3 regions of the Streptomyces sp. NPDC034099 genome follow, and region 3 is predicted to be linked to each of the others. Evidence: riboswitches for the same ligand, from Rfam matches in the RefSeq annotation. Region 3 holds a riboswitch; each other region holds the start of a gene.

Region 1 (7,152 bases), on a different contig from region 3:
TCCTTGAGGGTGATGACCTCCAACTCGTCCTTGTTGGAGGGGTAGTCGGGCACCACCCGCTTGACGACGCCCTGTTCCGTGCCGATCGCGAGCCCCGGCGAGGACTCGTCCAGCGTGGTCAGGCAGACCACGTCCTCGTCGTCCTCCAGGGACACGAACTCCGCCAGCGGCGCACCGCCCGCGAGGTTCGGCGTCGGCATGGACTCCGGGAGCTGGGGCAGGTCCACCACGTTCACCCGCAGCAGCCGCCCCGCGGACGTCACCACGCCCACCTCGCCACGCGCCGTGGCCGGCACCGCGGAGACGATCAGGTCGTGCTTGACCCGCTTGGCGCCCGCCTCCGTGACGAGGGGCTCGTCGTTGGCGGTGCGGGCCAGCAGGCCCGTCGACGACAGCAGCACCCGGCACGGGTCGTCCGCCACCTGGAGCGGCACGGCCGCGACCGGCGCACCGCCCGACTCCAGCAGCGTCGTACGGCGGTCGGTGCCGAACTTCTTCGCCACCGCCGCCAGTTCGGCCGAGACCAGCTTGCGCAGCTCCGCGTCCGAGTCGAGGATCCGGGTCAGCTCCTCGATCTCCGCGTTCAGCCGGTCCTTCTCGGACTCCAGCTCGATGCGGTCGTACTTGGTGAGCCGGCGCAGCGGCGTGTCCAGGATGTACTGCGTCTGGACGTCGCTCAGCGAGAAGCGGTCCATCAGGCGCTGCTTGGCCTGCGCCGAGTTCTCGCTGGAGCGGATGAGACGGATGACCTCGTCGATGTCGACCAGCGCGGTGAGCAGGCCCTCCACCAGGTGCAGCCGGTCGCGCTTCTTGCTGCGGCGGAACTCGCTGCGGCGCCGGACGACGGTGAAGCGGTGGTCGAGATAGACCTCCAGCAGCTCCTTGAGGCCCAGGGTGAGGGGCTGGCCGTCCACCAGGGCGACGTTGTTGATGCCGAAGGACTCCTCCATGGCCGTCAGCTTGTAGAGCTGCTCCAGGACCGCCTCCGGCACGAAGCCGTTCTTGATCTCGATGACCAGGCGCAGTCCGTGCGCGCGGTCGGTCAGGTCCTTGACGTCCGCGATGCCCTGGATCTTCTTCGAGCCGACCAGGTCCTTGATCTTCGAGATGACCTTCTCCGGGCCCACCGCGAAGGGCAGCTCGGTGACGACGAGACCCTTGCGGCGGGCCGTCACCGTCTCCACGGACACCGTCGCGCGGATCTTGAACGTGCCGCGGCCCGTCTCGTACGCGTCCCTGATACCCGGCAGGCCGACGATCCGGCCGCCGGTGGGCAGGTCGGGGCCCGGTACGTGCTTCATCAGCGCGTCCAGGTCGGCGTTCGGGTGCCGGATCAGGTGCCGGGCCGCCGCGATCACCTCGCGCAGGTTGTGCGGCGGCATGTTCGTGGCCATGCCGACCGCGATGCCCGAGGCGCCGTTGACCAGCAGGTTCGGGAAGGCGGCGGGCAGCGCCACCGGTTCCTGCTCCTGGCCGTCGTAGTTGGGGGCGAAGTCGACGGTGTCCTCGTCGATGGACTCCGTCATCAGGCCGGCGGCCTCGGCCATCCGGCACTCCGTGTACCGCATGGCGGCCGGCGGGTCGTCGTTGCCCAGCGAGCCGAAGTTGCCGTGGCCGTCCACCAGGGGCACGCGCATCGAGAACGGCTGGGCCATGCGCACCAGCGCGTCGTAGATCGACGCGTCGCCGTGCGGGTGCAGCTTGCCCATCACCTCGCCGACGACACGGGCGCACTTCACGTAGCCGCGCTCGGGCCGCAGGCCCATCTCGTTCATCTGGTAGACGATGCGGCGGTGCACCGGCTTGAGGCCGTCGCGGGCGTCCGGCAGTGCACGGGAGTAGATGACCGAGTACGCGTACTCGAGGAAGGAGCCCTGCATCTCGTCGACGACGTCGATGTCGAGGATCTTCTCCTCGTACGAGTCGTCGGGCGGCGGGGTCTTCGTACTACGGCGGGCCATCGCTGCCGGCTCCTTGCTGAAGCGTGAACGGTGATCTGACGCCGTCCATTGTGGACTGCGGCACTGACAGCGACCGACCAGGACCCGTCACGGGCTGCCGGCCCGGCGCTGCCCGCAGGGTACGCCCTCGTCCCGGGGCGCCGTCCGCGCAGCCGTCTCCGGCGGCCCGCCAACCGCGTTCTCGCTCTCGGCGTACGAGGTCCGGGAACTCCACCGGCGGCCCGCACGCTTGCATACAGTGGCAGGATCGGCGGAATTCCGCAGTTCCGCCCACTGATTCCACCAGGTGGTTCACCCAGTGACTCCACCAGGATCTCGCGATCGAAGGGACGTACATGCCCATGGGTCACACGGCCACAGCCCAGGCAGGCTCCGGCGGCCTGACAGCGACCGAACACCGCCTGGCCAACGGCCTGCGCGTGGTGCTCTCCGAGGACCACCTGACCCCGGTCGCGGCGGTGTGCCTCTGGTACGACGTTGGCTCGCGCCACGAGGTCAAGGGGCGCACCGGCCTGGCTCACCTTTTCGAGCACCTCATGTTCCAGGGCTCCGCCCAGGTCAAGGGCAACGGTCACTTCGAGCTGGTGCAGGGCGCCGGCGGTTCTCTCAACGGCACCACCAGCTTCGAGCGGACCAACTACTTCGAGACCATGCCCGCCCACCAGCTGGAGCTCGCCCTCTGGCTGGAGGCCGACCGCATGGGCTCCCTGCTGGCCGCCCTGGACGAGGAGTCGATGGAGAACCAGCGGGACGTCGTCAAGAACGAACGGCGCCAGCGCTACGACAACGTCCCCTACGGCACGGCCTTCGAGAAGCTGACCGCCCTCGCCTACCCGGAGGGGCACCCCTACCACCACACGCCGATCGGTTCGATGGCGGACCTGGACGCGGCGACCCTGGAGGACGCGCGCGCGTTCTTCCGCACCTACTACGCGCCGAACAACGCGGTGCTGTCGGTCGTCGGCGACATCGACCCGGAGCAGACGCTCGCCTGGATCGAGAAGTACTTCGGCTCCATCGCCTCGCACGACGGCAAGCAGCCTCCGCGGGACGGTGCGCTGCCCGACGTCATGGGCGGGCAAGTGCGCGAGATCGTCGAGGAGGAGGTTCCGGCCCGCGCCCTGATGGCGGCCTACCGCCTGCCGGAGGACGGCACGCGCGCGTGCGACGCGGCCGACCTGGCCCTGACCGTCCTGGGCGGCGGCGAGTCGTCCCGCCTGTACAACCGGCTCGTACGCCGCGACCGCACCGCCGTCGCCGCCGGGTTCGGCCTGCTGCGGCTCGCCGGGGCACCCTCCCTGGGTTGGCTGGACGTGAAGACGTCCGGCGACGTGGAGGTCCCGGTCATCGAGACGGCCATCGACGAGGAGCTGGCCCGGTTCGCCGAGGAGGGCCCCACGGCCGAGGAGATGGAGCGCGCCCAGGCCCAGCTGGAACGCGAGTGGCTGGACCGCCTGGGCACGGTAGCGGGCCGCGCGGACGAACTGTGCCGGTACGCCGTCCTGTTCGGCGACCCGCAGCTGGCCCTCACCGCCGTGCAGCGGGTCCTCGAGGTGACCGCGCAGGAGGTCCAGGAGGTCGCCAAGGCCCGCCTGCGCCCCGACAACCGCGCGGTGCTCGTCTACGAGCCCACCACTCCCGCCGACGAGACCGACGCCGACACGACCGACGCCACCGACGAGAACGAGGAGGCGGCCAAGTGACCGAGCTCGCCACCATGGAATTCCACGCCCAGCCGCAGGCCGGCGAGCCCAAGCCGTGGGCGTTCCCCGCCCCCGAGCGCGGCAGCCTCGACAACGGCCTCACCGTGCTGCGCTGCCACCGCCCCGGCCAGCAGGTCGTCGCCGTCGAGGTGCTCCTCGACGCCCCCCTGGACGCCGAGCCCGCCGGACTCGACGGCGTCGCCACGATCATGGCGCGGGCCTTCTCCGAGGGCACCGACAAGCACTCGGCCGAGGAGTTCGCCGCCGAGCTGGAGCGCTGCGGCGCCACCCTGGACGCGCACGCCGACCACCCCGGCGTCCGGCTGAGCCTGGAGGTGCCCGCCTCGCGCCTGGCCAAGGCCCTCGGCCTGGTCGCCGACGCCCTCAGGGCACCCGCCTTCGCGGACAGCGAGGTCGAACGGCTGGTGCGCAACCGGCTCGACGAGATCCCGCACGAGCTGGCCAACCCCTCCCGGCGCGCCGCCAAGGAACTCTCCAAGGAGCTGTTCCCGGCCGACTCGCGCATGTCGCGCCCGCGCCAGGGCACCGAGGAGACGGTCGCGGCCATCGACTCGGCGGCCGTACGCGCCTTCTACGAGCGGCATGTCCGCCCCGCGACCGCCACCGCGGTGGTCGTCGGCGACCTCACCGGCGTCGACCTGGACGCGCTGCTCGGCGACACCCTGGGCGCGTGGACCGGCTCGACCGCCGAGCCGCGCCCCGTCCCCCCGGTGACCGCCGACGACCGGGGCCGCGTCGTCATCGTGGACCGTCCCGGCGCCGTCCAGACGCAGCTGCTGATCGGCCGCACCGGCGCCGACCGGCACGACCGCGTGTGGCCCGCGCAGGTGCTCGGCACCTACTGCCTCGGCGGCACCCTCACCTCGCGTCTGGACCGCGTCCTGCGTGAGGAGAAGGGCTACACCTACGGCGTACGGGCGTTCGGCCAGGTCCTGCGGTCCGCGCCGGACGGCACGGGCGCCGCGATGCTCGCCATCAGCGGGTCCGTCGACACCCCCAACACCGGTCCCGCCCTGGAGGACCTGTGGACGGTGCTGCGCAAGCTCGCCGCGGAGGGGCTCACCGACGCCGAGCGTGACGTGGCCGTGCAGAACCTGGTGGGCGTGGCGCCGCTGAAGTACGAGACGGCGGCGGCCGTGGCGAGCACGCTGGCCGACCAGGTCGAGCAGCACCTGCCGGACGACTTCCAGGCCACGCTCTACCGTCAACTGGCCGCCACGGGCACCGTGGAGGCCACCGCGGCGGTCGTGAACGCCTTCCCGGTGGACCGCCTCGTGACGGTCCTCGTCGGCGACGCGGCGCAGATCAAGGAGCCCGTCGAGGCCCTCGGCATCGGCGAAGTCACCGTGGTGGCGGCCGAGTAGCGGCACGCGCGTGTGGTGGCCCTGGTGACCGGAGTGTCACCAGGGCCACCGTTTGTCCGTATTGGGGGAGTGGTTGCCTGTCTGCCCTGTGGCGTGCGCTACAAAAAGCCTGTTGCGTTTGAGAATTGAACGCAGCCGCGCTTAGCGTCTTCCGGGCTGTTCGTCAGGCAGTGCGCCGCGCCCGCGGCACCGGACAGCCATCGCCGAGTCCCCGTACGGCGCGAGCCAGGGGAGCCGGGGACCCAACGCAGTCCCTGGGGTGAATCGGACGCCCGCGCGCAGAGCGAGGGGGTCCGTAGGAGACCTTCCACCTCCGAACCCGTCAGCTAACCCGGTAGGCGAGAGGGAAGGAAAGGACGAGCCTCTACATGGCGTTCACGCGCGCCACCGGGAAGCACCGCCGTACCGGCCGGGTGCACCGCACCACCGCCCGCGCGGCGGGAGTCGCGGCCCTCGCCACCACCGGCGTCGTCGGCACCCTCGCCGCCCCGGCGCTCGCCGCCGAGCCCGCGGTGGAGCAGAGCGGCCTCACCCCGGTCGTCACCATCGGCGACTCAGTGGCCGACGAGATAGACGCCCAGGCCGTCGCCCAGCGGCAGGCGGCCGCGGACGCCGCCGCCCGCGAGGCGGCCCGGGAAGCGGCCCGCGAGCGCGCGGCCGAGGCGGCCAAGGAGGCGCGCGAGGCCAAGGAGCGCGCCGCGCGGGAGGCGGAGCGCAAGCGCCTCAACACCTTCGTCGCGCCGATCACCGCCTCGTACGTCTCCACCGCCTACCAGGCCGGCAGTTCCCTGTGGTCCTCCGGCAGCCACACCGGCATCGACTTCCACGCCTCCAGCGGCACGACCGTGCACGCGGTGGGCGTCGGTACCGTCGTCGAGGCCGGCTGGGGCGGGGCGTACGGCAACCAGGTCGTGATCAAGATGCACGACGGCACGTACACGCAGTACGGGCACCTGTCGTCCATCGGCGTCTCGGTCGGCCAGTCGGTCGAGCCCGGCCAGCAGATCGGTCTCTCCGGCGCCACCGGCAACGTCACCGGACCCCACCTGCACTTCGAGGCCCGTACGAGCCCCGAGTACGGCTCGGACATGGACCCCGTCGCCTACCTCCGCTCCCACGGCGTGAACGTCTGACAGAGACGACGTCCGAAAGCCCCGGCTTCCCGAGCCGGGGCTTTTCGCATTTAATATCGCTTGATTGGCCTGGGGTCGTGCAACACACGTCAATCACCGGCGTTTCGCGGGGGTCAAGGGGAGGTCGCTCATGCGTATTCCGGCGCATTCCGTGTGCACGGCGATCCGGGACGACATCGTCACCGGCGTACACGGCCGCGGGAGCCGGCTCACCGAGGAACTCCTCGCCCGCCGCTACGGCGTCTCCCGCGTCCCCGTCCGCGAGGCCCTGCGCACGCTGGAGGCCGAGGGCTTCGTGGTGACCCGGCGGCACGCGGGCGCGTGCGTGGCGGAACCGACCGAGCGGGAGGCCGCCGACCTGCTGGAGACGCGCACGCTCCTGGAGCCGCTCGGAGCCGCCCGGGCCGCCCGGCGGCGCACCGAGGCCCACCTCAGGGTGTTGCGCGGCCTGGTCAGGCTGGGGCAGGAGCGGGCCAGGCAGGGCACCGGCGAGGAGCTGCGCTCACTGGGCGGCTGGTTCCACGAGACCCTCGCCCGCGCGGCCGACAGCCCCTCCCTGACGGCGCTGCTGACCCAGCTCCGCCACAAGATCGCCTGGATGTACGTCGTGGAGGCACCGGTCGGCCCGGTGGAGTACTGGGCGGAGCACGGCGCGATCACCGATGCGGTGGCCCGGGGTGACGGCGAACGCGCGCGGGCGCTCATGACCCTGCACATCGAGCGGTCGGCGTCCGCGCACCGGCTGCGCTTCGCCTCCGGCGGCGGGCGGACGGAGCGTGTGAGGAATGCGCAACATCCCGTAAACACGGCGGGCCCGCGCCGGTAACGCGGGTGCCGTATACAAAGGGCGGGGAATTCCGCCCGGTGTTTTCTGCTGCCGTAAACAGGGCGAACGGACGGGCGAACCGAAAGGGCAGAGAAACAGAAGAGAAATGACGCGAAAGGCCCGTCCGGTGTCCCGGCGGGCCTT
Region 2 (7,152 bases), on a different contig from region 3:
GCACCAGGCACCGGACCGGGACATCGAGCTCTACGTCAACTCGCCCGGCGGCTCCTTCACCGCCATGACGGCGATCTACGACACGATGCGCTACGTCGCCTGCGACGTGGCGACGACCTGCCTCGGGCAGGCCGGTCCGTCCGCCGCGGTGCTGCTGGCGGCGGGCACCCCCGGCAAGCGCGCCGTCCTGCCGGGCGCCCGGGTGGTGATCCGCCAGCCGGCGCTCACCGAACCGGTGGAGGGGCAGGCGAGCGACCTGGCCGTCCACGCCGACGAATTGGTCCGCATCCGCACCCGCATGGAGGAGATCCTCGTACGGCACACGGGCCGCAGCCCCGAGCAGGTGTCCGAAGACATCGAGCGGGAAACGGTCCTCGACGCCCGACAGGCGGTGGCGTACGGCCTGGTGGACCGGATCGTGCCCGCCCGCGGGACCCGCCCCGCCTCGCCCGGCGGGAGGTGATCCGCCCGTGCTGCCACCCGAGTTGCCCCCGCTGCCGGCCCTGACCCGCGCCGAGGCCGAGGTCATCGACCGCTATCTGGACGTCGTCGACCTGCTCGGGCGCATCAACCCCGGGCGGGACGGCGACACCTACGGCGGACTGCGGGCCGCCCAGGCGCTGGTCGGCAAGGCGGCGGCGCTGCGTGACGCGCTGGCGCTGATGCACCGGCGCGGCGAGACGGAGGTGCACGCCGCCACCCTGGCCCGGGCGCTGCGGGTGCTGGACGGGGAGCGCCGGACGGCACGGGTCGGCCTTCCGCCGCGCTCCGGGGGTTGAGGAGGCCCGCGTCGACTGCGACTCGGCGCGGGGTCGACTCGGCGCCGGGTCGAAACGGACCAAACGGCGTACCCCCTTTCGGCGTAGGGACACCTCCGATTCCCGACCGGCCGAAGTTGCGGCGCCCCCGCGCCCGGCCGGTGCAACGCGCCCCTCCGCCGCTGGTCCCGGGCCCGTCGCCGGGCACGGCAGCACGTCGAACACGGGGTGGCGACCCGAACGGGTGAGTGGGATGTAACAACACAAAGGGCACGTTCCGTTGGGATTTTCCCTTCGGACGGGACGAGAATCCGTGACTGACGACAAGCCCCCGCCGCAGCGGCGGGGCGGTCCGGGCGGACGCCGAGTCCTGCCGCCGTCCGGACGACCGGTCGCGAGGGAAGTGGATCGGCAGGAGTGGAGGACCCGAGCACGACGGGTCGCCGGCACGGCAGCCTCCGTGAGAGGTGCCGGACCGAGCGGTCCTTGGGGTGAAGCCGCACTCGTGCGGCCGGGCAACTTCGCCAGCCCGAATCCGACAGGTCATCCTTCACAGGCGGCTGACGAAGGGTTGCGCATGTCCGCGCTCAATCGTGTCCCGTCGCTGATGGCTCGTGCCGGTACGGCCTCGGCCCTCACTCTCGCCGCCGTGGGCGGCTCCGTCGTGGTCCCCGGTGTCGCCTCCGAAGCGGCCGCGGCGAGCCACGCGGCGAAGGCCCTCAACATCGCCGCTTCCAAGAAGGGTTCCCCGTACCGCTGGGGCGCCATCGGCCCCCACCGGTTCGACTGCTCCGGCCTGACGCTGTACTCGTTCAAGAAGGCCGGCAAGAAGCTGCCACGCACCGCGGCGCAGCAGTACAACAAGACCCGCCACATCTCCGCCAGGAGTCGCAAGGTGGGTGACCTCGTGTTCTTCCACTCCGGCCGGAGCGTCTACCACGTGGGCATCTACGCCGGGAAGGGCAGACTCTGGCACGCTCCGAAGACCGGGGACGTGGTGCGGCTGCAGAAGATCTGGACCTCAAGCGTCTGGTACGGCCGGGTCAAGTAGCCCGCCCGCGGGAGTGACGGCGTTCTGCCCCGCCGTCACTCCCGCGGGTGCCGCCGGCCCGCTCGGGGGTGTCCAGGGCAGTTCGATGGAGACGGTCTTGCCGCCCTCGCGGGTGGGCCGGACCCGCAGCCTGCCGCCGCACTCGGCGGTCAGCCAGCGGATGATCACCATGCCCCGCCCGTTGTCCTGCTGGACGGCGGCGGGCAGCCGCTTGGGGAAGCGCGGGTGGCTGTCGGTGACACCGAGACGCAGCCGCTCGTCGCGGTCGAGGACGAGGTCCACCGTGAAGGTGGGCGACTGCCCGAACGTGTGCTGGACCGCGTTGGTCGCCAGTTCGGAGACGATGAGCCGCACGGTCTCGGACAAGTCCGCGTCGCCCGGCAGCCCCCATTCCGCCAGGGTGCCGACCGCATAGGTCCGCGCGGCGGCCACCGAGGCGGGATCGCTCGGCAGAGTGACGGATGCTTCCAGATGGTCTGCCATGGCGACGTCGTCCCTTTCTCACGGGACCGCAGGCCCGACACGGAGCGGATGGTTCGAGTACGGTCCCGGACTGGTGCTTCGTCGCCAGACTGCCATCACCGGACCCGCGAAGGGCGGCGATCCACCAAGATATGCATATATCTGTCGCTCGAAGCGGTGAACTCTGCGACGGCAGAGCGTATTTGGGCGGCTCATAAGGAGTAAGGGAGTTGTCCCATGCAGCACGGTCCCGTGGTGCGCCGCCGGAAGCTGGGCGCGGAACTGCGCGCCCTGCGCATGTCGGCGGGCATCACCAGCGGCGAGGCGGCCCGGCTCGCGGGCTGGCACCAGTCGAAGGTCAGCCGGATCGAGACGGGGACGAGCGGGGTGAAACCGGCCGACGTGCGGTTACTGCTGGACGTCTACGGCGTGGACGACGAACAGCTGCGGGGGCTGCTGGTGATGCTGGCGCGCTCCGAGGACGCGGGGGGACGCAACCACTGGTGGCACGCGTACCGCGGGGTGCTGCCACCGACCTACCGCGACTTCATCAGCCTGGAGTCGCAGGCCAGCGCGATGCGCACCTTGGAGACCACGGTGGTGCCCGGCCTGCTCCAGACGCCGGAGTACGCCCGGGCGGTGACGCGGGCCGCGGTGGACGGCATGCCGGCGGAACGGCTGGAAACGCTGGTGGAGGTCCGGCTGGCCCGCCAGGACGTGCTGCGCGGCGAGCCGCCCCTGGAGCTGAGCGCGGTCCTGGACGAGGCGGTGCTGCGCCGGGAGGTGGGCGGCCCCGGGGTGATGGCCCGTCAACTGGACAGACTGGTCGAGGCCGCCCGGCTCCCCCATGTTCACCTCCAGGTCCTGCCGTTTGCCGCCGGGGCGCACATCGGTGTGACCGGCCCTTTCGTAATCTTCTCTTTTTCGAGCACTTCTGATCTGGACGTGGTTGTTCTCGACCACTTGACGAGTAGCCTGCACCTCGAACGGAAAGAAGACCTAGAGGCCTATACCGAGGCCTTCAACGCCCTTCTGATCCATGCCCTTTCGCCCGAGGACTCGTTGGACTTCATCGCCGCGACCGCGGCAGGCGCGTAAGGAGGCACCATGCCAGGCTTCATGTCCGAACGCCCCCGGAACATCCCTGTCAGCACCGATATGACCGGTGTGCGGTGGCTGCGCAGCAGCTACAGCACCGGAGCGAACAACTGTGTGGAGACGACCCGTCCGTCGGCCGGCCGCTGGGCCGGGCTGCTCGCCGTGCGCGACTCCAAGAACCCGGCCGGACCCGCCCTGCTCTTCTCCCCCGGGAGCTGGACCGCGTTCACCGCCGGCGTCCACCGGGACTGACCCCGGCGTACTCCCGACGGCGCACGGCCGTGTCCCGCCGACTCATGGCCGCGTGTCGCCGATCACCCGTACAGCGCGTTCGATCTGTTCCCCGGAGAGGTCCCCGCGGGCGGTCAGCCTGAGCCGTGAGATGCCGTCGGGCACCGAAGGAGGGCGGAAGCAGCCCACGGCCAGGCCGGCCGCCCGGCAGTCGGCCGCCCACCGTACGGCACCCTCCGGGGAGGGCGCGCGCACCGAGACGACCGCGGCGTCCGGACGTACGGCGTCCAGATCCGCGGCGGTCAGGCGCGCGTGCAGTTCGGCGGCGACGGCGCGGGCCCGCGCGGCCCGCTCCGGCTCGCGGCCGAGCAGCCTGAGCGCCGCCAGGGCCGCCCCCGCCGCGGCGGGGGCGAGTCCGGTGTCGAAGATGAACGTACGGGCCGCGTTGACCAGGTGGTCGATCACCCGGGCGGGGCCCAGCACGGCGCCGCCCTGCGCACCGAGCGACTTGGACAGCGTGACGGTCACGACGACGTCGTCCCGGCCCGCGAGGCCCGCACCCTGCGGGGCGCCCCGGCCGCCGTCACCGAGGACGCCGAGGCCGTGGGCGTCGTCGACGACCAGTCCGGCCCCGTGCGCCCGGCACGCGTCGGCGAGTGCGGCCAGGGGCGCGGCGTCGCCGTCGACCGAGAAGACCGTGTCGGAGACGGCCACGGCGGGTCCGTCGTGCGTCGCCAGTGCCTTGCGCACGGCGTCCGGGTCGGCGTGCCCCACGACCTGGGTGGTGCCGCGGGCGAGCCGGCACCCGTCGATCAGTGAGGCGTGGTTGCCCGCGTCGGAGACGACGAGGCTGCCGTGCGGTGCCAGCGCGGTGACCGCGGCGAGGTTGGCCGCGTAGCCGGAGGAGAAGACGAGCGCGGCCTCGAACCCGCAGAACTCGGCCAGTTCGCGTTCGAGTTCGGTGTGCAGCGCGGTCGTCCCGGTCACCAGCCGCGAGCCGGTCGCGCCGCCGCCCCAGGTCCGCGCGGCCGCGGCCGCCCCCTCGACGACCTCCGGGTGCCGGGCCAGCCCCAGGTAGTCGTTGCTCGCCAGGTCCAGCAGCGGCGACACCGCCGGACGGGGGCGCAGCACCCGGACGAGTCCGGCCTCGCGGCGCGCCCGGTCCTGCTCGTCGATCCAGCCGAACGCCATGGGGCGGCCCTCCGGTGTTTTGTAGGCAATGAACAGACATTAGCGGTCCGGCCACCCCCGCGAGGTGTGGCAATACCCACACGTCGATCTGTCAGTGTTGTGCGAAGTCTCCTTGGCCGCGAACGGCCCCTTAGGACAGGATCGGCTCTCATGGATCTGCTGAACACGCTGGTGGACAAGGGGCTTCGGCGCGAGCCGCCGACCCGCGAGGAGGCGCTCGCCGTCCTCGCCACTTCCGACGACGACGTGCTCGACGTGGTGGCCGCGGCCGGAAAGGTGCGCCGCCACTGGTTCGGCCGACGGGTGAAACTCAACTACCTCGTCAACCTCAAGTCGGGCCTGTGTCCCGAGGACTGCTCCTACTGCTCGCAGCGGCTGGGCTCCAAGGCGGAGATCCTCAAGTACACCTGGCTCAAGCCCGACCAGGCCTCCGCGGCCGCCGCGGCGGGCGTGTCCGGGGGCGCCAAGCGGGTGTGCCTGGTGGCCAGCGGACGCGGTCCGACCGACCGGGACGTGGACCGGGTCTCGGACACCATCAGGGCCATCAAGGAGCAGAACGAGTCGGTCGAGGTGTGCGCCTGCCTGGGGCTGCTCTCCGACGGCCAGGCGGAGCGGCTGCGGGAGGCCGGTGCGGACGCCTACAACCACAACCTCAACACCTCCGAGTCGACGTACGGCGACATCACGACCACGCACACGTACGCCGACCGGGTGGACACGGTGCACAAGGCGCACGCCGCCGGGCTGTCCGCCTGCTCGGGTCTCATCGCGGGCATGGGCGAGAGCGACGAGGACCTGGTCGACGTGGTCTTCTCACTGCGGGAGCTGGACCCGGACTCGGTGCCGGTCAACTTCCTGATTCCGATGGAGGGCACGCCGCTCGCCAAGGAGTGGCACCTCACCCCGCAGCGGTGCCTGCGCATCCTGGCGATGACGCGGTTCGTCTGCCCGGACGTCGAGGTGCGCATCGCCGGCGGACGCGAGGTGCACCTGCGCACGATGCAGCCGCTCGCCCTCCACCTGGCCAACTCGATCTTCCTCGGCGACTACCTCACCAGCGAGGGGCAGGCGGGCCACGCCGACCTGGAGATGATCGCGGACGCCGGCTTCGAGGTGGAGGGCGCCGGGGAGGTCACCCTGCCGGAGCACCGCGCGGCCGCCCGGGACGGCGGCTGCGGCTCGCACGAGGACGGCAGCGGAGCCGGGGGCTGCGGCTCGCACGCCGGTGGCGGGGTGTGCGCCCCCGCTCCCGCCGCCGCGCCGGCGTCGCCGCGCCTCGCCGAGGAGCCCCGTACGGACCTGGTGGCGGTACGCCGTCGGGGCGCCGGGACGGATCTCGCGCCCAATGCCTGAGCCCGAGTTGAACGTCGCCGAGCTGCTGGCGCTGGACCGGCGGCACGTGTGGCACCCGTACGGGCCGATGCCCGGCCGGCAGGACCCGCTCGTCGTGGAGTCGGCGAGCGGGGTCCGGCTGCGGCCCGCCGACGGCTCCGGGGAACTGGTCGACGGGATGTCGTCCTGGTGGTCGGCGATCCACGGCTACAACCACCCGGTGCTGAACGAGGCCGCGCGCGAGCAGTTGGAGCGGATGAGCCACGTGATGTTCGGCGGGCTCACCCACGAGCCCGCCGTGCGGCTCGCGAAGCTCCTTGTCGACATGTCGCCCGAGGGCCTGGAGCACGTGTTCCTCGCCGACTCCGGCTCGGTGTCGGTCGAGGTCGCCGTGAAGATGTGCCTGCAGTACTGGCGTTCCCTCGGCCGCCCCGGCAAGCGCCGCCTGCTCACCTGGCGCGGCGGCTACCACGGCGACACCTGGCAGCCCATGTCGGTGTGCGACCCGGAGGGCGGGATGCACGAGCTGTGGTCCGGCGTCCTGCCGCGCCAGGTCTTCGCGGACGCGCCGCCGACGGAGTACGAGGAGACGTACGCCGACCACCTGCGGTCGCTGATCGAGCGGCACGCCGACGAACTGGCCGCGGTGATCGTGGAGCCGGTGGTGCAGGGCGCGGGCGGGATGCGCTTCCACTCCCCCGCGTATCTGCGTGTGCTGCGGGAGGCGTGCGACGCGCACGGCGTGCTGCTGGTGTTCGACGAGATCGCCACCGGGTTCGGGCGCACAGGGGCGTTGTTCGCGGCGGAGCACGCGGCGGTGACGCCGGACGTGATGTGTGTGGGCAAGGCGTTGACCGGCGGTTATCTGACGATGGCGGCCACGCTGTGCACCTCGCGGGTGGCCGACGGCATCTCACGGGGCGAGGTGCCGGTGCTGGCCCACGGGCCGACGTTCATGGGCAATCCGCTGGCGGCGGCCGTGGCGTGCGCGTCGATCGGGCTGCTGCTCGGCCAGGACTGGCGCGCGGA
Region 3 (7,152 bases):
TCGACGCCCAGGGCGAGCAGGGTGACGGCGATGGACAGACCCGCACGGTCCTTTCCGGCCGCGCAGTGCATCAGCGCGGGGACGCTGTCCTCGGCGAGCGCGTGCAGGATCCGGGAGTGCTCCGCCGTGCGCTCCGTGACGATCGAGCGGTAGGAGCCGATCATCCGGTCGGCGCCCTTGCCGTCGGCGAGGATCTCGCGCAGCTGGTCGAGGTCTCCGTCCCGGACCATCTTCCAGAACTCGGCGCCGTCGGCCGGATCGCTCAGCGGCAGGTTCACATTGCGCACGCCCGGCAGGTCGACGTCCGGGCCGTCGAGCTTCTGGTCGGCCGCGTTGCGGAAGTCGAAGACCGTGTGCAGGCCCAGGGAGGCCAGGAACGCGGCGTCCTCACCGGTGGCGTGCGCCAGGTGACCGCTGCGGAACAGCACCCCCTGCCGTACCCGCCGCCCGTCCACGGTCGGCAGTCCGCCCACGTCCCGGAAGTTGCGCACACCGGTCAGCTCGGGTTCGGTCGACGGGACCTGCTGCGTCACGGGGGCTCCTCCCACTCCACCCCGCCGCCGCTGCTCGCCGGCGGGCACGACCCGACGATACGGCATCCCCCGTGCGTGAAATCGTGCTCCGAGGGATATTGCGAGCCGATAAGAGCCTTCTGTCCGAATTGGCGCCTTAATAACAACTGGCCCTGAAATGGCGGAGCGTGCGTGAGGAGCGCGTGAGCAGCGTCATATCCGTGACCGTGCGTGGCCCGTCATGTTCACGTAATTGGGCTGCATTCCAAGGGCCTTTCAGGAAAACGACGCGACGGAAATCGACGCAGGGTTACCGGTCATTCCCGTAAAGGATCAATCGGAACGCCGGTCGCGGGAAACCCTCGCTTGTCCCGGTGCGTCCTGGTCCCTTACGTTCACCACCGATCCGGGCGGACGCCTAATCCTGCCGCCGACCGGAGCCCGCACTCATCGACCACCCGTACACGGCAGGAGCGGGGGACCCACAGGTAGAACTGCCTGTTCCGGTTCCCGGAACGGCTTGGGGTAAAGCCGCGTTCCGACGCGGCCGGGCATCTCCAGCCCGCACCCGACAGCTCACCTCGCAGGCGCCGGAGAGGAATTCGCCATGCCCGCGAAGGGTAAGCACCGCCGTACCAGGGCCATGCGCCTGACCCGCACCATCGCCGTCGCCGGAACCGGTGGCGCCGCGCTCGCGCTCCCGCTGATGGGCGCCGCCGCCGCCAACGCCGCCCCCGCGCACTCCGTTTCCGAGCAGGCCGTGCAGGCCGTTCCGACGTCGGCCAAGAAGGCCGCCGCGAGCGGCGCCGAGAAGAACTCGGATTCCCGGACGTACACCGTGAAGAGCGGTGACTACCTTTCGAAGATCGCCGACGAGCAGCACGTCGACGGCGGCTGGAAGAAGCTCTACGCGGACAACCGCGAGGCCGTCGGTTCCGACCCGTCGCTGATCCACCCCGGTCTGAAGCTCTCGATCGGCGGCCACGCCGCCAAGTCGTCGGCGCCGTCCTCCGCGCAGTCCCAGAAGCCCGCGCAGAAGTCCGCCGAGAAGCCCGCCGCCGAGAAGCCGGCCCAGAAGTCGACGGACGCCGAGAAGGCCGCCTCCTCCTCGGACTCCTCGAACACCGGCACCCAGTCCGCGGGCACCACCAGCGGCTACACCTCCCCCGTCGAGGGCGGCACCGTCGGCACCCCGTACCACCAGTCCGGCAGCATGTGGTCCAGCGGCTACCACACCGGCACCGACTTCGTCGTCCCGACCGGCACCTCGCTGAAGGCCGTCGGCGCGGGTACCGTCGTCTCCGCCGGCTGGGGCGGCGCGTACGGCAACCAGGTCGTCATCCAGCTCGCCGACGGCCACTACGCCCAGTACGCCCACCTCTCCTCGCTCTCCGTCTCCGCCGGTCAGTCGGTGACGGCGGGTCAGCAGGTCGGCCTCTCGGGCGCCACCGGCAACGTGACCGGACCGCACCTGCACTTCGAGATCCGCACCACGCCGGACTACGGCTCGGACATCGACCCGATCGCGTTCCTGCGCTCGCACGGCGTCTCCGTCTGACGACCGGTTCCGCGCAGCCCCCGCGCCCCGAAGGTCGGACCCCGATCCCCGGGTCCGGCCTTCGGCGTATCCGGCCATGGCTGTACGGGCCGTGGATGTGTCCGACCTCCGCCGTATTCCGGAATTGACGAACACTTTAGGCGTGGCCTTTCTCACCGACCGTCAACCCCTTCCTACGGTCGCGTAGGTCACATTCCAAGGTGAATCATGGGCCGATGTGGCAGACGATTCGAAGAGTGACAGCAGAGCAGTGATCGGGTCGTACGTGGCGGTGGGGGACAGCTTCACCGAGGGCGTCGGCGATCCCGGCCCCGACGGGGCGTTCCTCGGCTGGGCCGACCGGCTCGCCGTACTGCTCGCGGACCGGCGCCCCGAGGGCGACTTCACGTACACGAACCTCGCCGTGCGCGGCAGGCTCCTCGACCAGATCGTGGCGGAACAGGTCCCGCGGGTCGTACGACTCGCCCCGGACCTGGTCTCGTTCGCGGCCGGCGGCAACGACATCCTCCGGCCCGGCACCGACCCCGACGAGGTCGCCGAGCGGTTCGAACTGGCGGTGGCCGCGCTGACCGCCGCGGCCGGCACCGTCCTGGTGACCACCGGGTTCGACACCCGGGGGGTGCCCGTGCTCAAGCACCTGCGGGGCAAGATCGCCACGTACAACGGGCACGTCCGCGCCATCGCCGACCGCTACGGCTGCCCGGTGCTCGACCTGTGGTCGCTCCGCAGCGTCCAGGACCGCAGGGCGTGGGACGCCGACCGGCTGCACCTGTCGCCGGAGGGCCACACCCGCGTGGCGCTGCGCGCGGGACAGGCCCTCGGCCTGCGCGTCCCGGCCGACCCGGACCAGCCGTGGCCGCCCCTGCCGCCGCGCGGCACGCTCGACGTCCGGCGCGACGACGTGCACTGGGCGCGCGAGTACCTGGTGCCGTGGATCGGGCGCCGGCTGCGCGGCGAGTCGTCGGGCGACCACGTGACGGCCAAGGGCACCCTGTCGCCGGACGACATCAAGACGTGGATCGCCCCGGTGGCCTGAGGCGGGGCGGGCGGCCGGCCGGGGCCCGTGCGACACCCTGGCGTCTAACGTCGCGTGGGCGCCAGGGCCGAGCGCTCCAGACCCAGTTCCCCGGCCAGTGCCTCGTCCACCCACTCCTTGGCCCGGGCCCGCGACACCGTTCCCGTGTACGACGTGAGCTGCACCGCCAGCCCGTCCAGCAACGCCGTCAGCCGCAGGGCCGCGGCGTCCGGCTCGGGGCAGGAGAACTCACCGGCGGCCACGCCCTCGGCGATGACCTCGGCGATCGCGGTCTTCCACTGGCGGTCCAGCTCGCGGGTGACCTCCCGCAGCGCGGGCTCGCGCGGCGCCGCCGCCCAGCCCTCGATCCACAGCCGCCAGCCCTTGGCCGGACCGGTCGGCGCGTACCACCGCACGGCCGCCCGCAGGCGGCGCAGCGCCGACGTACGACGGGCGAGCAGCCCCCGCAGATGGGCGAGGTCGTCCTCGGCGGCATGGGTGAACGCGGCGGCGACCAGGCGCTCCTTCGTGGCGAAGTGATAGAGCACCAGGGCGTTGCTGACGCCGAGCGCCGCGGCCACGTCGGCGATCCGCAACGCCGCCACGCCCCGCGCCGATATCTGCTCGATGGCGGCGCCCAGCAGCTCCTCGCGCCGCTCCGCCACGCTCAACCGGACTCTCCCCACGCACGTCACCCTATACAGGCGCCCGGACGTGCGATGACGCCCTTCCCGGTCGCGGTGGACCGGGGGAACACGGATGTGACATCCGTCGTTCGAGGTGACGTAGGACGAGACGACGACAACGAGAGCCTGAACCACCCCACCTGGAGGTACCGTGCCCGCTTTCCGTTCCCCGAGTCCCGGGTTCAGCGTGCCCCGGCCCGCGGCCTTCGGCGTGGACCCGAGCGGTGAGCGCATGGCGCGCATCCGCAGATCGCCGCACTTCCGCGACGGCGTCTTCCAGAACCCCGGGGGCACCGCCCGGACCCGGCCCTCCGGATCGGCCGCCGAATTCGCCAGGATCTACTTCGACAAGGAGGCGCGGCTGCGCCGGTCCCCGCGGGGGCCCGTTCCGGTGCACGCCACCACCCTGGCCGACCTCGCCCGGCCACCGGCCACCGGGCTCCGGCTGACCTGGATGGGCCACTCCAGCGTGCTCGCCGAGATCGACGGGCAGCGCGTGCTCTTCGACCCGGTGTGGGGCGAGCGCTGCTCCCCGTTCCCCTTCGCCGGCCCCAAGCGCCTGCACCCGGCGCCGCTGCCGCTCGCCGCCCTCGGCCCGGTCGACGTCGTCGTCATCTCCCACGACCACTACGACCACCTGGACATGCCGACGATCAAGGCGCTGGCCGGCACGGACACCCTGTTCGCCGTGCCGCTCGGCGTCGGCGGCCACCTCGAACACTGGGGTGTCTCCCCCGACCGGCTGCGCGAGCTGGACTGGCACGAGTCGACGCGCGTCGGCGGCCTCACCCTCACCGCGACCCCGGCCCGGCACTTCTGCGGGCGCGGGCTGCGCAACACCCAGCACACCCTGTGGGCGTCCTGGGTCGTCGCCGGTGACGAGCACCGCGTCTACCACAGCGGGGACACCGGCTACTTCGACGGCTTCCGCGACATCGGCGCCGCGCACGGCCCGTTCGACGCCACGATGATCCAGCTCGGCGCGTACGCGGAGTTCTGGCCGGACATCCACATGACCCCCGAGGAGGGCGTCCGGGCCCACCTCGACCTCCAGGGCGGCCGGTCGCACGGCGCCCTGCTGCCGATCCACTGGGGGACCTTCAACCTGGCGCCGCACGCGTGGGCGGAGCCCGGTGAGTGGACGAGGGACGCGGCCGAGGAGGCCGGCCAGGCGGTGGCGTTCCCGCGCCCGGGGGAGCCGTTCGAGCCGGCGGGGGAGTTGCCGGTGGAGCCGTGGTGGCGGGCGGTGTCGCAGCCGATCGCGCGTCCCTGGCGCCGTCCGCGGATCGCCGAGGGCGTGGCCGGGACGAACAAGGGGGATCTCGACCTCGCCGGTGAGCGGTGAGGGCGGTCGGAGACGAGGCCGCCTGAGGGGACCGGCGGGCGGCGGCACCCGCCTGCCGCCCGGCTGCCTCAGTACAGCTTCTTCCCCTCCGCCAGCATGGCGACGAACTTCTCGATGCGGGCCGCCCGGGTCTCCGCCTTCTTGGCGTCCTCGACCCGGTGCAGGATCGCGAACCGGTTGCGGCTGTCCAGGGTGGCGAAGAAGTCACGGGCCGCCGGCGCCGCGTCCAGGGCGGCCTGGAGGTCGTCGGGCACCGTCGCCTTGCTCTGCGACGCGTACGCCGCCTCCCAGCGGCCGTCCTTCTTGGCCCGGTCCACCTCGCGCTGCCCGGCCGGCCGCATCCGGCCGGCCTTGATCAGCTCGGTGGCCTTCTCCCGGTTCACCTTCGACCACTTGCTGCCGGACCGCCGGGGTGTGAAGCGCTGCAGCCAGTGCTGCTCGTCCTGCTTCTTCTTCTGCCCGTCGATCCAGCCGTAGCACAGGGCGGACTCCAGCGCGTGGGCGTAGTCGACGCCGTCGACCCCGGAGCCGGTCTTCGGGATCCGGAACCAGATCCCCGTGGTGTCCTCATGGTTTTCCTCCAGCCACTTCTCCCACTCCTCCTGCGTGGCGAAGGACAGGACCGGATCGGACGGCTTCCGCGCTCCCTCAGACATGGAGGCCATGAAATCCCACCCCCGGGGGCGGGTCAACAACCCCACCGGGTCACCCGGGCACGGGCCGCGCCGCCGCCCGCCCGGCCGTGCACAAAGTTGAGCAGCCGACCGGCGACGCCACGGCGTACCGTCCCCGCTGGTCGAGCGACACACCGAAAGGCGGACGCATGACGACGATGTACGAGCACGTCGGTGGGGAAGCGGCGCTGCGGCGGCTGGCGGAGCACTTCCACCACCTGGTGCTGGAGGACCCGCTGCTGGGCGACCTGTTCCGGGCCGGATCGCCGTACCACGCCGACCATCTCACCGCGTTCCTCGCCGAGATGCTCGGCGGCCCCGCCCGCTACACCGACGAACTCGGCGGTTTCATCGCGCTGTTGCGGGCCCACGCCGGCATGCGGATCACCCCCGAGCAGAGCGACCGCTTCGTCGCCCTGCTGCTCCGGGCCGCCGACGACGTCGGGCTGCCCGACGACGACCGCTTCCGCAAGGCGTTCACCGGCAGCCTCGAGAAGGCCGCCGGCTTCACCACCAAGGCCTCCCAGGAGGACGACCACCCCATGCTCCAGCCGCCGTACCCGGTGCTGGGCCGCTGGCAGTGGTGAAGCGGCGCCGCTGAGACCGACCGACGAGACGAGGGGGAACGTTGAAGTCCGCGGAGCCCGTCCCCGTGTCATCCGCCGAGGTGACCGCCGGCACCACCTGTGAGCGACTGCTCCGCGTCCTGGAGCCCCTGGTCACCCGGACCGGGCCGCTCGACCCGGACACCGACCTGGCCGACGCCGGACTCTCCTCGCTCGCCGCCGTCCGGCTGATGCTGGAGATCGAGACCGAGTTCGGCGCCGAAGTGCCGCTCTCCCTGCTCCTGGAGTGCCGCACCCCCCGCGACCTCGCCCACCGGATCGACCGCGCCGACCACGCCGACGGCGGGGGCCGCGGGGACGGCAACGGCGCCGCCGGTCGCGTGGAGGTGGTGGCCGAGCCCGCGTCCCGCCACGCGCCCGTCCCGGCGACCCCCATGCAGGAGGCGTACGTCGTCGGCAAGTATCCGGAGCTGGACCCGGACGCCCTCGGCTGCCACCACTACCACGAGTTCGCCCTCGACGGGCTGGACACCGACCGGCTGGCCCGCGCCTGGCGGCGGCTCGTCGAACACTTCGACGCCCTCCGGCTCACCGGCGTCGGCCGCAACCAGCACGTCCGGGAGAGCGCGCCGGTGCCCGAACCCGTCGTCCACGAGACGGCGGACGCCGACGCCCTGGAGGCCGAGGCGAGCGCCGTACGCCGCCGGCTGTCCCACCACCGCTACCCGCCGGGCCACTGGCCGCCGTTCCAGGTCGAGATCTGCCGGGAGCCCGCCGGCCGCGCCGTGGTCCATCT

What was found. A riboswitch is a leader RNA that binds a small molecule or an ion and turns the genes downstream of it on or off. The one in region 3 is predicted to bind cyclic di-AMP.
Region 1: another riboswitch for cyclic di-AMP. It lies ahead of ACZ56V_RS31330 (M23 family metallopeptidase); the one in region 3 lies ahead of ACZ56V_RS18775 (M23 family metallopeptidase).
Region 2: another riboswitch for cyclic di-AMP. It lies ahead of ACZ56V_RS18070 (C40 family peptidase); the one in region 3 lies ahead of ACZ56V_RS18775 (M23 family metallopeptidase).

What each region holds. Positions count from the first base shown of each region.
Region 1 is NZ_JBVISR010000013.1:110,840-117,991, forward strand. It holds gene ACZ56V_RS31315 (DNA topoisomerase (ATP-hydrolyzing) subunit A) at 1-1,961, opposite strand, end outside; gene ACZ56V_RS31320 (M16 family metallopeptidase) at 2,297-3,664, shown strand; gene ACZ56V_RS31325 (M16 family metallopeptidase) at 3,661-5,049, shown strand; cyclic di-AMP (ydaO/yuaA leader) riboswitch at 5,241-5,405, shown strand; gene ACZ56V_RS31330 (M23 family metallopeptidase) at 5,418-6,182, shown strand; gene ACZ56V_RS31335 (GntR family transcriptional regulator) at 6,313-7,008, shown strand.
Region 2 is NZ_JBVISR010000005.1:487,378-494,529, forward strand. It holds gene ACZ56V_RS18060 (ATP-dependent Clp protease proteolytic subunit) at 1-463, shown strand, start outside; gene ACZ56V_RS18065 (hypothetical protein) at 471-779, shown strand; cyclic di-AMP (ydaO/yuaA leader) riboswitch at 1,190-1,332, shown strand; gene ACZ56V_RS18070 (C40 family peptidase) at 1,336-1,809, shown strand; gene ACZ56V_RS18075 (ATP-binding protein) at 1,780-2,292, opposite strand; gene ACZ56V_RS18080 (helix-turn-helix domain-containing protein) at 2,509-3,369, shown strand; gene ACZ56V_RS18085 (DUF397 domain-containing protein) at 3,391-3,621, shown strand; gene ACZ56V_RS18090 (8-amino-7-oxononanoate synthase) at 3,664-4,791, opposite strand; gene bioB (biotin synthase BioB) at 4,942-6,144, shown strand; gene ACZ56V_RS18100 (adenosylmethionine--8-amino-7-oxononanoate transaminase) at 6,137-7,152, shown strand, end outside.
Region 3 is NZ_JBVISR010000006.1:4,969-12,120, forward strand. It holds gene ACZ56V_RS18770 (tyrosine-protein phosphatase) at 1-533, opposite strand, end outside; cyclic di-AMP (ydaO/yuaA leader) riboswitch at 958-1,117, shown strand; gene ACZ56V_RS18775 (M23 family metallopeptidase) at 1,120-2,070, shown strand; gene ACZ56V_RS18780 (SGNH/GDSL hydrolase family protein) at 2,321-3,106, shown strand; gene ACZ56V_RS18785 (TetR/AcrR family transcriptional regulator) at 3,151-3,771, opposite strand; gene ACZ56V_RS18790 (MBL fold metallo-hydrolase) at 3,923-5,116, shown strand; gene ACZ56V_RS18795 (YdeI/OmpD-associated family protein) at 5,185-5,781, opposite strand; gene ACZ56V_RS18800 (group II truncated hemoglobin) at 5,940-6,377, shown strand; gene ACZ56V_RS18805 (amino acid adenylation domain-containing protein) at 6,443-7,152, shown strand, end outside.